Regions from separate parts of the Enterocloster sp. genome, predicted to be linked through region 2. Evidence: predicted binding sites of a transcription regulator. Region 2 holds the regulator's gene; the other holds the start of a gene.
What was found. The regulator NrdR, encoded in region 2, represses ribonucleotide reductase genes. The targets are predictions, from matches to a motif close to CACAANATNTTGTG.

Region 1 (4,353 bases), on a different contig from region 2:
TTAAGCCTTGCAATGTCCTTAGACAGTCTGGCTGCCGGAGCTGCAGCAGCCCTTTCAGAGGGAAGAATTGCTCTTACAGTGCTTTTGTCTCTTTTGGTGGGAACTGCGGTCACAGAAGCCGGGCTTATGGCCGGCCGCTTTGCCGCTGAGAAAGGGCAGAGAGACCTGGGATGGCTCAGCGGTCTGCTTTTGATAGCGGTGGGGATTGGGAAGCTGTAGGGGGGCGGAAGCTCTTGGTAAAAATGTACACATAAAAAAACTTGCAACCCCTTTGATTGTATGATACATTACTCTGGTAAAGTGAAGAAGTGTATTTACAATGCAAAGGGAGGACAGGAAGATGCTGCAATTTTTGAATACTGCGTTAAAGGCCATTGATGATCTTGTATGGGGAGTTCCGCTGATTGTGCTGATTTTGGCAACAGGGATTTATCTGACGGTACGTCTGAAGGGGATGCAGATCCGAAAACTTCCCGCTGCTCTGCGCTACATGGTTCAGAATGAAGAAGAGGGAAGCGGAGAGGTTACCAGCTTTGGAGCTCTTTGTACTGCCATGTCAGCAACGATCGGAACGGGAAATATTGTAGGTGTAGCGACCGCCATTGTGGCTGGTGGACCGGGCGCTTTATTCTGGATGTGGATTGCCGCTTTATTTGGAATGGCAACCAAATATGCAGAGGGTGTTCTGGCAATCTGCTATCGAAGTGTAGACAAAGAAACCGGTCATGTTTTGGGAGGTCCCTTTTACTATATCGAAAACGGAATGGGAAAGAAATGGAGATGGCTGGGAAAAATATTTGCTTTTTTTGGCGCCGGTGTCGGTCTTCTGGGAATCGGAACCTTTACTCAGGTTAATGGCATTACTTCTGCAGTAGGAGATTTTTTTGATAGTCAGAAAGCCTGTACAGTGGCGCTGTTTGGAAGAGAGTATACGGTGGCCGTGCTGATCGCCGGACTGATTTTGACAATTTGTGTTGCACTGGTGGTTTTGGGTGGATTGGAGCGTATTGCTACTGTTTCCCAGATTATCGTGCCGTTTATGGCTGTCTTTTATGTGGCTGCATGCATTACGATTTTATGTGTAAATGCACAAAGGGTTCCTATGGCATTTAAGATGATACTGGAAAGCGCCTTTGGGCTTCGGCCGGCAGCAGGAGGCGCTTTGGGAAGCATTCTTCTTGCAATGCAGAAGGGAATCGCAAGAGGCATTTTTTCAAATGAGGCAGGATTGGGAAGCGCTCCCATTGCTGCTGCAGCAGCCCGTACCAGAGAACCGGTTCGTCAGGGACTGGTTTCGATGACGGGAACCTTTATAGATACGATTATAATCTGTACCATGACAGGTCTTTCAATTGTGCTGACCGGAGCCTATGAGACAGGTCTGGAGGGGGTTGCAGTAACCACTTATGCCTTTAATCACGGGCTTCCTCTGCCCGCCTGGGCCAGTTCCTTTCTTCTGATGGCGTGCCTGATTTTCTTTGCATTTACAACTATTATAGGATGGAATTATTATGGGGAACGCTGTCTGGAGTATTTGTCAGGAGGAAGCAGACGTGCAGTAATGACGTATCGTTTCTTATATATCCTTGCTATTTTTATCGGGCCGTTTATGACGGTTGAGGCGGTCTGGACGATTGCCGATATCTTTAATGCGCTGATGGCAATTCCCAATCTGATTGCGGTACTTGCCCTCAGCGGAGTTGTTGCAGCAGAAACGGGAGATTACTGGAAACGAATGAAAAAATAAGATAGAAGTCTGATTTTAATACGCCTATTGACGGAGCCTTGTATCCATGGTAAGATAGCATCACCAATTAAGACACAATACATAGTGTGCTGACAAAAAAGATAAAACACAATATATAGTATATAATGTAATCGTTCTATTGAGAGGTGACGTATGGATCTAACCAGAGTAAAGGTAGTAAAAAAAGACGGAACAAAAGAGGATTTTAACGTTCAGAAGGTGATTTCCGCCATCAGCAAGTCCGCTGAGAGGGCCATGATCACATTTTCAAAGGCAGAACTGAATTTTATCTGCGAATTTGTAGAAGAGAAGGTTCAGGAGCTGGATCAGGAGCTGATCCCAATTCCCCAGATGCACAATATTGTAGAAGGCGCTCTTGAAAAGGTAAATCCTCTGGTGGCAAAGAGCTATCGGGATTACAGAAACTATAAGCAGGATTTTGTCCGGATGCTGGATGATGTGTATAAGAAGAGCCAGTCTATTATGTACATCGGTGATAAGGAGAACAGCAATACGGACAGCGCCCTGGTATCTACGAAGCGCAGCCTGATTTTTAATGAATTAAATAAATCCCTGTATCAGAAGTTTTTTATGACCGTGGAGGAGCTTCAGGCCTGCCGAGAGGGGTATATTTACATCCATGATATGTCTGCCAGACGCGACACCATGAACTGCTGTCTGTTTGATGTAAAGGCGGTTCTGACCGGGGGCTTTGAGATGGGAAATCTCTGGTATAACGAGCCGAAAACGTTGGATGTGGCCTTTGATGTGATCGGGGATATTGTCTTAAGTGCGGCCAGCCAGCAGTACGGAGGTTTTACGGTTCCCAGCGTGGAGGAGATCCTGGCGCCCTATGCGGAAAAGTCTTATGAAAAGTACATTGAAAAATATCTGGATCTGGGTCTTGCAGCGGACAAGGCCAAAGAGGTGGCCTGGAAGGATGTACAGAGGGATATGGAGCAGGGCTTTCAGGGATGGGAGTACAAGTTTAACTCCGTTTCTTCCAGCCGGGGAGATTACCCCTTTATCACCATGACAGCAGGCACGGGAACGAGCCGTTTTGCCAAGATGGCGACTATGACCATGCTCAATGTGCGCAAGGGCGGACAGGGAAAGAAGGATCATAAAAAGCCTGTGCTTTTCCCGAAGATCGTATTCCTTTATGATGAGGCTCTTCACGGGCCGGGAGGCGAGCTGGAGGATGTGTTTGAGGCAGGGATCGACTGCTCCAGCAAGACCATGTATCCCGACTGGCTGTCCCTGACGGGAAAGGGGTATATCGCCAGTATGTATAAGCGCTATGGCAAAATCATTTCCCCTATGGGCTGCCGTGCCTTTTTATCCCCCTGGTATGAGCGGGGCGGAATGTATCCGGCAGATGATAAGGACTCTCCCGTATTTGTGGGACGGTTTAATATCGGCGTAGTCAGCCTTCACCTTCCTATGATCCTTGCAAAGGCAAGACAGGAGAGCCGGGATTTCTACGAGGTGCTGGACTACTATCTGGAGCTGATCCGCAAGATCCATATCCGCACCTACGCTTACCTGGGCGAGCTGAAGGCATCTACCAATCCGCTGGCCTACTGTGAAGGCGGTTTTTACGGCGGTCATCTGGGTCTGCATGATAAGATCAAGCCCCTTCTTAAAACTGCCACAGCATCCTTTGGCATCACAGCCTTTAATGAGCTTCAGCAGCTGTATAACAAAAAGTCTCTGGTAGAAGATGGACAGTTTGCGCTGGAGGTTCTGGAGCATATCAATAAAAAGATTGAGGAATTTAAGGAAGAGGATGGCAATCTGTATGCCATTTATGCGACTCCGGCGGAAAATCTCTGCGGCCTTCAGGTAAAGCAGTTCCGTGAAAAGTACGGCATCATTGAAAATGTGTCGGACAGGGAGTATGTGAGCAACGGCTTCCATTGTCATGTGACAGAGGACATTACGCCGATTGAAAAGCAGGATCTGGAGTACCGTTTCTGGGAACTGAGCAACGGAGGAAAGATCCAGTATGTGAAATACCCCATCAGCTACAATAAAGAAGCCATCCGTACTCTGGTGCGCCGGGCGATGAAGATGGGCTTTTATGAGGGAGTAAATCTGTCGCTGGCTTACTGTGACGACTGCGGCCATGAGGAACTGGAGATGGATGTGTGTCCTGTCTGCGGCAGCCGCAACCTGACAAAGATTGACCGTATGAACGGTTACCTGAGTTATTCGAGAGTAAAGGGAGATACCCGTTTGAATGAAGCCAAGATGGCTGAAATAGCAGAGAGAAAGAGCATGTAAGAGAAATGAGCAAAAAGGCCGTCGGTATCTGATGCGTTCATCAGACCGGCGGCCTTTTATGGCTCAGACTGGGATTTAGCCAGTAACCCTTCTATATATCCTTCTGCCTTTTTCTTATCTCCCGGACTTAACCGGTCAAACAGTTCCAGAAAGGCCTTTTGCTGCTCTGTGATTGTAGCGGCGGAGCCGTCCGTACTGTAAAACTGGGAAATGGTAATGCCCATGGCCTCGCAGATATGGCGTATGGTGGGGACACTGGGGATGGAAGTGCGGCGGAAAAGATTTCCTATGCTGTTTGGGGAAACGTCCATTTCCTTTGC
Region 2 (4,353 bases):
TTCCGGTGTGGCGGTGATCCACTATGAGCCCTTTGGTATCTATGCAGGAAAGAGCGCTTCTTTAGACGCGATTCCGGAAAAGGGAACTGTTCTTGTTCCAAATGACCTGACAAATGAGGCAAGAGCCCTTCTTCTTTTAGAGGCCCAGGGCCTGATCACCTTAAAGGAGGATGCAGGTCTGGAAGCAACGAAAAATGATATTGTAGAAAATCCAAAGAACCTTGATATTGTAGAGATCGAGGCAGCCCAGCTTCCCCGTTCCTTACAGGACGGCGATGTGGCAGTTATCAATGGAAACTATGCCATCGAGGCGGGCTTAAAGGTAAGCGACGCTTTGGCAACAGAGGACGCGGAATCTCTGGCAGCCCAGACCTACGGAAACGTGATCGCCGTAAGAGCGGGTGAAGAGGAAAGTCCAAAAACAAAGGCTCTCATTGAGGCGCTTACGAGTGATGAGGTAAAATCATTTATGGAAAGTACCTATGAGGGTGCGGTTGTCCCTGTATTCTAAATTTTATATTTGAAATTCCCTGTGCATAGGGAGCAGAATGGGCCGGAAATGAATACTTCCGGCTCTTTCTGCGTATATATGGATAAGAAATAAAACTGCCAGGCAGGAGGGGAAAAATGACGATTTGCGATCTCAAACAGAAAGAGGTCATAAATATAAAGGACTGCAAACGCCTGGGTTTCGTAGGAGATGTGGATTTTGATATGAAAACGGGATGCATGACCGCTTTGATCGTTCCGGGGCCCGGATGCATCTGCGGTTTTCTGGGGAGGGAAAAGGAGTATATCATTCCCTTTTGCGATATCTGCCAGGTCGGAAATGATATTATCCTGGTGGATGTGAAGGAAAAGAATGTAGAGGAAAAGGTAAAGTGTTAAACGACTGCCTGCCAGTGACGGGGGATCACTGGCAGGCAGTCGTTTTATGAGAAAAAGCTGTATGAAAAGCTTGTGCGGGCTTTTGACTTTGGAAGGGAGTGCCGGAGCTGTTGGGGGGGATGAACCGGCACTCTGTAAGGAAACACTGACTAAAAACTAACACATTTTTTGCTGAAAGGGAAGGGGAATTACTGAAAATGAAATATATTTACTATTATAGAAATACCCTATGTCTGCTACAGATTATTATGAAGAATATCCAGCACACATTTTAGCTCTCTGGCATCGATCTGTCCGGGAGCGGATGCCTGTCCTGCCAGACCAAAAGTAAGACAGGAGCCAAAGATTTCCCCCCAGACACGGCTGATGAGCCCTGTTCCCGCCATGGCCATGGTGACTACAGGACAGGTGAGCTGGCGTCGGGCTGTAACGGTAGCTGTAAGCAGCGTAAGCACATCTTCCGGACACCGGGGCATCACGGCGATTTTTGCAATATCGGCTCCCAGCTTTTCCATGTGGCGCAGCCGTGACAGGAGTTCTCCGCAGGAGGGGGTGGAGTAAAAGTCATGACTGGAAAAAATGGTTTTTACTCCTTTTTCTTTTGCAAGAGCTGTAAGCTCTGTAATGCTGTCCGGATCAGAGAAAAGTTCGATATCGATCAGATCGATACAGCCGGAGGCGATTGCCTCCATAGCCAGTGTTTTATATTGCTGAGTCGAGGCCTGGCGCTGTCCGCCTTCTTTTGTGGTACGGAAGGTGAAAATAAGAGGCGTATTTCCCAAATGTTCTCTGAGACGGGGAAGAAGACCAGTCAGCCGCCCTTCATTAAAAATATCATTCATGTAGTCTGTCCGCCATTCCACCAGATCCGCCGGATAGGAAGAGAGCGCTTTGATCTCCTCAAAAAGAGCTTCATCCGAAGCTCCCACAAGAGGAATACAGACCTTGGGAGTGCCTTCTCCCAGACGCAGATTTCTTACATATACACAATTCATATTGATCCGCCTTTCACTGCAGTATAGTTTGTTTTTTTATTATAGCAAAAAAATTCCGATCCATCCAATGATTTTCATTGGTCTGGTTACAAAGTTCTTGCACTTGAGAAGTGTTTCGGTTAAAATAAATGCAAATAAAGACATAAATTGTCATCATTTTATATAAAGAAGGGAAGTGCAAGCCATATGAAATGCCCCTATTGTAATGAAGCAGATACGAAAGTAATTGATTCCCGTCCCGCAGACGATAACAGTTCCATCCGCAGACGCCGCCAGTGCGAGCGCTGCGGGAAGCGTTTTACAACCTATGAAAAACTGGAAACCATGCCCCTTATGGTGATTAAAAAGGATAATACCAGAGAGGCATATGACCGCTCCAAGATTGAAGCCGGTATCATCCACTCCTGCCATAAGCGCCCCGTATCTCCCCAGCAGATCGGAGTTATGATCGATGAGATTGAGAATCAGATTTTTAATCGGGAGGAGAGAGAGATATCTACTGCGGTGATCGGTGAACTGGTTATGGAAAAGCTTAAGCAGGTGGACGAGGTTGCATATGTGCGTTTTGCTTCCGTGTACAGAGAGTTTAAGGACGTGAGCACCTTTATGGAGGAGCTGGGAAAACTTCTCAAAAAATAGGAGAAAGGCAAAAGGATTATGTTTGAACCATTTTACCCTCAGGAAATTTGGGACTCCACATATGATATCCCCTTTGAAACCTGGAAGGACAGGGGGATTAAGGGCGTGATCTTTGATATTGACAATACGCTGGTGCCTCATGGCGCACCTGCCGATGAGAGAGCCATTGCTTTGTTTGAACATTTAAAAAAGCTGGGATTTAAAACCTGTCTTCTTTCTAATAATAAAGAAGCCAGAGTAAAGCCTTTTGCGTCGCAGGTGAAAAGTCCTTATATCCATAAGGGAGGAAAGCCCTCAAAGAGAGGGTATAAAAATGCCATGGCCTGTATGGGGACAGGGCCGAAGGAAACTCTCTTTGTGGGAGACCAGCTGTTTACGGACGTATATGGAGCAAACCGGGCAGGACTTAAAAGCATTCTTGTAAATCCCATTGACCCTAAAGAGGAGATACAGATCGTGCTCAAACGGTATCTGGAACGGCCTGTGCTTTATTTTTACAGAAAAAGCCGTAAAAAGAACTTGAAAAACATGGACACATAGTATAAAATATAAAAGATTAGATATACAGGGGACCGCCAAAGGCAGGTCATGCCCTGGCGGGCGCTGGAGAGAAAAGCGTCCTGTACAAAGAACGTTAAGGAGGAATATCTTTATGATATCAGCAGGCGATTTTAGAAATGGAATTACACTGGAGATCGAAGGACAGGTAGTGCAGATCCTTGAGTTCCAGCACGTTAAACCAGGCAAGGGCGCTGCTTTCGTACGTACCAAGTTAAAAAATGTGATCAACGGCGGTGTGGTTGAGCGCACCTTCCGTCCAACTGAGAAATTCCCGGCAGCAAGAATTGACCGTGTAGATATGCAGTATCTGTATGCAGACGGCGATCTGTACAACTTTATGAACACAGAGAACTACGAGCAGCTGGCATTAAACCAGGATCTGATCGGCGATGCGTTAAAGTTCGTTAAGGAAAACGAGATCTGCAAGGTCTGCTCCTACAACGGCAACGTATTCTCTGTAGAGCCTCCTCTTTTTGTAGAGCTGGAGATCACAGATACAGAGCCGGGCTTTAAGGGCGATACAGCAACCGGTGCAAGCAAGCCTGCAACTGTAGAGACCGGCGCTGTTGTAAGCGTACCGCTGTTCGTAGAGATCGGCGACAGGATCAAGATCGATACAAGAACCGGCGAGTATCTGTCCCGTGTATAATTCATTTGTATGTGAGAAAATGTAGGATTGCTCCGGCTTCACTGCCGGGGCAGTTTTGCATCTATAAGAAGTGCAGAAAAGGAGAAACGTGGAGTGAAGAAAATTCTGGATCTGATGGAGCAGAAGCTTAAGGCGGCCTTTACAGCCTGCGGCTATGAGGATAAATTTGCCAAGGTGGTTTTGTCCAACCGGCCGGATCTGTGCGAGTACCAGTGCAACGGAGCCATGGCAGCAGCCAAGGCGTATAAAACCAAGCCGATTGATATTGCAAATGCGGTAGTGGAAAAATTGACAGCAGAAAGGGAGCAGCCCATGTTTGGCGAAGCAGTGGCTGTGATGCCTGGTTTTATCAATCTGAAGCTGTCAGAGGCGTTTCTGGCAGATTATATGAAGGGTATGGCAGAGGCGGACAAGCTGGGACTGGAAGAACCTGAAAAGAAGGAAACGATCATCGTGGATTACGGCGGCGCCAATGTGGCAAAGCCCCTTCATGTGGGCCATCTGCGTTCTGCTATTATCGGAGAGAGCATCAAGCGCATGGGCCGTTTTATGGGATATGAGATGATCGGTGATGTTCATCTGGGCGACTGGGGACTGCAGATGGGTCTGATCATCGAAGAA

Region 1: nrdD (anaerobic ribonucleoside-triphosphate reductase) is a predicted target of NrdR. The motif match lies at 1,855-1,868, and genes of this name have one in related genera.

The regions. Positions count from the first base shown of each region.
Region 1 covers NZ_DBMACH010000011.1:61,716-66,068, reverse strand. Annotated here, with positions in the region: gene ACZM6M_RS12310 (manganese efflux pump) at 1-219, shown strand, start outside; gene ACZM6M_RS12305 (alanine/glycine:cation symporter family protein) at 341-1,747, shown strand; gene nrdD (anaerobic ribonucleoside-triphosphate reductase) at 1,901-4,033, shown strand; gene ACZM6M_RS12295 (helix-turn-helix transcriptional regulator) at 4,090-4,353, opposite strand, start outside.
Region 2 covers NZ_DBMACH010000003.1:201,930-206,282, reverse strand. Annotated here, with positions in the region: gene ACZM6M_RS04995 (MetQ/NlpA family ABC transporter substrate-binding protein) at 1-511, shown strand, start outside; gene ACZM6M_RS04990 (PRC-barrel domain-containing protein) at 628-888, shown strand; gene aroD (type I 3-dehydroquinate dehydratase) at 1,125-1,883, opposite strand; gene nrdR (transcriptional regulator NrdR) at 2,070-2,522, shown strand; gene ACZM6M_RS04975 (YqeG family HAD IIIA-type phosphatase) at 2,541-3,062, shown strand; gene efp (elongation factor P) at 3,175-3,732, shown strand; gene argS (arginine--tRNA ligase) at 3,826-4,353, shown strand, end outside.